DNA from 2 places in the Anaerobacillus sp. genome. Region 1 is predicted to be linked to the other one. Evidence: a T-box and tRNA genes for the amino acid it is inferred to sense, from the RefSeq annotation. Region 1 holds a T-box; the other holds one or more tRNA genes.
The links. A T-box is a leader RNA that pairs with one kind of tRNA and senses whether it is charged. The one in region 1 lies ahead of leuS (leucine--tRNA ligase), so its partner is inferred to be a tRNA-Leu.
Positions count from the first base shown of each region.

Region 2: it encodes a tRNA-Leu, which carries the amino acid that the T-box ahead of leuS (leucine--tRNA ligase) is inferred to sense. The anticodon was not compared.

Region 1 covers NZ_JBKBWN010000004.1:193,651-195,829, reverse strand. The annotation lists gene leuS (leucine--tRNA ligase) at 1-1,349, opposite strand, end outside; T-box leader at 1,526-1,752, opposite strand; gene ACK4M9_RS07005 (MDR family MFS transporter) at 2,095-2,179, opposite strand, start outside.
Region 2 covers NZ_JBKBWN010000012.1:130,593-132,771, forward strand. The annotation lists tRNA gene ACK4M9_RS16465 (tRNA-Glu) at 131-205, opposite strand; tRNA gene ACK4M9_RS16470 (tRNA-Ser) at 224-314, opposite strand; tRNA gene ACK4M9_RS16475 (tRNA-Asn) at 325-399, opposite strand; tRNA gene ACK4M9_RS16480 (tRNA-Ile) at 413-489, opposite strand; tRNA gene ACK4M9_RS16485 (tRNA-Gly) at 720-793, opposite strand; tRNA gene ACK4M9_RS16490 (tRNA-Pro) at 808-884, opposite strand; tRNA gene ACK4M9_RS16495 (tRNA-Arg) at 966-1,042, opposite strand; tRNA gene ACK4M9_RS16500 (tRNA-Leu) at 1,221-1,306, opposite strand; tRNA gene ACK4M9_RS16505 (tRNA-Cys) at 1,332-1,406, opposite strand; tRNA gene ACK4M9_RS16510 (tRNA-Gly) at 1,446-1,520, opposite strand; tRNA gene ACK4M9_RS16515 (tRNA-Gln) at 1,528-1,602, opposite strand; tRNA gene ACK4M9_RS16520 (tRNA-His) at 1,627-1,702, opposite strand; tRNA gene ACK4M9_RS16525 (tRNA-Trp) at 1,717-1,790, opposite strand; tRNA gene ACK4M9_RS16530 (tRNA-Tyr) at 1,810-1,893, opposite strand; tRNA gene ACK4M9_RS16535 (tRNA-Asp) at 1,923-1,998, opposite strand; tRNA gene ACK4M9_RS16540 (tRNA-Ser) at 2,008-2,100, opposite strand; tRNA gene ACK4M9_RS16545 (tRNA-Met) at 2,122-2,179, opposite strand, start outside.

The sequences.
Region 1 (2,179 bases):
GGTAAAAGTAGCGGTAACTCTTCTTCTGGAACTGCTGTCATCGTTCCGTCTTCCCAGTGGATGATTGGAATTGGTTCACCCCAATAGCGTTGGCGACTAAATAGCCAATCACGTAATCGGAATGTGACTTTACCGTTACCTTTTTGTTGTTCTTCTAACCAAGCAATCATTTTTGCGATTGCGTCTTTTTTTGTTAAGCCGTCAAGGAAGTCGGAATTCACTAACGTACCATCACCTGTGTAAGCTGCTTCTTCAATATTTCCGCCAGAGACAACTTCAGTGATTGGTAACTCAAACGTCCGAGCAAATTCGTAGTCACGCTCATCATGTGCAGGTACTGCCATGATCGCACCAGTTCCATATGTCACTAATACATAGTCAGCAATCCAAATCGGTAGCTTTGCTCCATTTGCTGGATTAATCGCATAGGCTCCAGTAAAAACACCTGTTTTCTCTTTAGAAAGCTCAGTGCGCTCAAGATCACTCTTCATTGAGATTTGCTTTTGATAAGCTTCAACAGCTTCTTTTTGTTCTTCAGTAACAATTGACTTCACTAACTTATGTTCAGGAGCTAAAACGGCATACGTTGCTCCAAATAAAGTATCTGGACGGGTTGTAAAAACGGTAAACGATGTCTCATGAGCATCAATGTCAAAATGAATCTCTGCTCCTTCAGAACGGCCAATCCAATTACGTTGCATGTCTTTAATGCTCTCTGACCAATCAAGCTCATCTAAATCATCTAATAGTCGATCAGCATAAGCAGTGATTTTCAACATCCATTGTTTCATTGGGCGGCGTTCCACCGGGTGACCACCACGCTCACTCTTGCCATCGATCACTTCTTCATTAGCAAGAACGGTGCCAAGCGCGGGACACCAGTTAACAGCAACTTCATCAATATAAGCAAGGCCCTTTTCGTATAGCTTTAAGAAAATCCATTGGGTCCATTTATAATAGTCTGGATCTATTGTATTTACTTCACGATCCCAATCATAAGAAAATCCTAGCGACTTAATCTGGCGACGGAACGTGTCAATATTTTTGTAAGTAAATTCAGCAGGATCATTTCCTGTATCAAGCGCATATTGCTCTGCAGGTAAGCCAAATGCATCCCAGCCCATTGGGTGAAGGACATTATAGCCTTGCATACGTTTCATTCTTGAAAGAATGTCTGTTGCTGTATAACCTTCTGGGTGACCAACATGAAGACCTGCCCCTGACGGAAAAGGAAACATATCAAGAGCATAAAACTTTTCTTTCGAATTATCTTCCTCCGTTTTAAACGTTTTGTTCTCTTCCCAATACTTTTGCCACTTTTTCTCAATTTCTTGATGTGAAAAAGACATGTAAACAACCTCCTTATTTTTTCTTTTTCTAATGAAATTCATCATATGGTTTGACCGCAACTTAAGATCCTAGTTTAGAACCAAATATTCTAACTGTGACGGATTTAATGTAATGATGAACTTCTTATGTAAAACTTTGAAAACAACATAAAAAACCTCCCACCACTAACGTTAACGTTAGGGACGAGAGGTTAATAACATAATTATTCCCGCGGTACCACCCAATTTAGTGTTGGATACACTCACTTATTAGACACCTTAACGCGGCCGGACGACAAGAGCTACTTATACGTTCACCCTTGCAACTTATAGGCGAGTTCACGGATCTCGATGATTGACTTGCACCAACCGTCAATTCTCTAAGACACGAGGTTCCATTACTACTCCTCATCATTGTTTTTAACATGTAGGTTTGTTAACTCATAATTTGTATTGTATGAATATGTCGAATAAAAGTCAAGAGCTTATTTCACATTGTTGTCAAAAAAATAATATTCTATTCTATGCATTCAATAAAAAATTAGCACAAAAAACATGCATGATCCGAGCTCAATCCTGAATGAAGATATCGGCCGACTGCTTTCGCCAGTTCATGTATAAGAGGTTTGCTCAAGAACTCGCCCGAAATTTTTTTCACAGAAAGAAACTCTTCGCCATAGTATCAGTTCTCTTAGATCCAAACGCTGTTTACAATCATTTAAGTAAACGAGGTGACGATACACTACTTTAAGACAGCCTCTATCCCTTAACTTGCATGAACTTGTTTTTCTACGACAGTTTCTTGTAAGTGACGATCATACAGATACGTACTTAAAAAGCTGATCAAAAAG
Region 2 (2,179 bases), on a different contig from region 1:
TGAAGCTTATTCTAGGTAGACCCTGTTTCCTCATCTTCTAGTAACACTATGAAGCATAAGCGTCGAAACAACTCGACGTTAATTCAAGGAATATCTTGTTTTTTTCTACAAATAAACCTATTAAAATACTTGGTGACCCGTACGGGATTCGAACCCGTGTTACCGCCGTGAAAGGGCGGTGTCTTAACCGCTTGACCAACGGGCCATTTATTTATGTTGCAACTGGCGGAGAAGGAGGGATTTGAACCCTCGCGCCGCTCACACGACCTACACCCTTAGCAGGGGCGCCTCTTCAGCCTCTTGAGTACTTCCCCAATTAAAAAATGGCTCCACAGGTAGGACTCGAACCTACGACCGATCGGTTAACAGCCGATAGCTCTACCACTGAGCTACTGTGGAATATGAATTAGTATGGTGGGCCTAAGTGGACTCGAACCACCGACCTCACGCTTATCAGGCGTGCGCTCTAACCAGCTGAGCTATAGGCCCATACAATTAGTAAAATATTATTTTCCCTATAGTAGTCATTTCACATGCTCGTCGCATTACATATAACATGAATTAAGTCGTACTATTCGGTATTGTGCTCCTGCGCCACTTCGTTTGCTCGTCGCAATATCAACTAACTTAGTTTATATTGTGATATATAGTAGTGTGCTCCTGCGGTCCGTTGGTCCTCGTCGCAAACCAGCGATGATGACAATTCGGGGCAGTAGGTTTGGAGCGGGTGATGAGAATCGAACTCACAACATCAGCTTGGAAGGCTGAGGTTTTACCACTAAACTACACCCGCATCTTTAAAATAAATGGTCGGGAAGACAGGATTTGAACCTGCGACCCCCTGGTCCCAAACCAGGTGCTCTACCAAGCTGAGCCACTTCCCGAACAGTATTAACAGTTTGCTCCTGCGGTCCAGTAGGTCCTCGTCGCATTGCTGCTTAGAAGCTTACTCGACGTTGTAGCAATGGTGCGCCCTGAGAGATTCGAACTCCCGACCTTTTGATTCGTAGTCAAATACTCTATCCAGCTGAGCTAAGGGCGCATGTTGTGTTATCAATGAGGCTTTTCAAGACGCTTACGGACGATGTTTCGCTCTGTAGCATCCTTTTTCTTCCTCTATTCGCCAAGCTTCGATGCTTACTGCGTCGAAACAACTCGTAGCCTAATCGACGATGAAAATGCTCGTCGCTGAGCTAAGGGCGCATTTTATTATATTAAAGTACCGAGGGCCGGACTTGAACCGGCACGATAGTCACCTACCGCAGGATTTTAAGTCCTGTGTGTCTGCCAATTCCACCACCCCGGCATAACGAAAGACTTATATGAGCTCTTGGAGGCGGCACCCGGATTCGAACCGGGGGATAAGGGTTTTGCAGACCCGTGCCTTACCACTTGGCTATGCCGCCAAGCATTAAATGCTCAATATAATATTACTATATATTTATTGGAGCGGAAGACGAGATTCGAACTCGCGACCCCCACCTTGGCAAGGTGGTGTTCTACCACTGAACTACTTCCGCATTAAAATGGCTGGGCTATCTGGATTCGAACCAGAGAATGACGGAGTCAAAGTCCGTTGCCTTACCGCTTGGCTATAGCCCATTAATGTTTTTATTTTGAAAAAAATGGGGCGATCGAAGGGAATCGAACCCTCGAATGCCGGAGCCACAATCCGGTGCGTTCACCACTTCGCCACGACCGCCATATTTTTTTTATTGGCAGGGGCAGTAGGAATCGAACCCACACTGGAGGTTTTGGAGACCTCTGTTCTACCGTTAAACTATGCCCCTAAAGGCAGTAAATTATAAATGGTGGAGGGGGACGGATTCGAACCGCCGAACCCTAAGGAGCGGATTTACAGTCCGCCGCGTTTAGCCACTTCGCTACCCCTCCGGTTTATAAGAACATTTAATTAATTAAAATGGCGGACCCGACCGGGATCGAACCGGCGATCTCCTGCGTGACAGGCAGGCATGTTAACCGCTACACCACGGGTCCAGGTATATATGGAGGAGGAAGAGGGATTCGAACCCCCGCGCGGTTTAACCCGCCTGTCGGTTTTCAAGACCGATCCCTTCAGCCAGACTTGGGTATTCCTCCGTATCATATATGAAATTAAAATGGTAGCGGCGGAGGGAGTCGAACCCCCGACCTCACGGGTATGAACCGTACGCTCTAG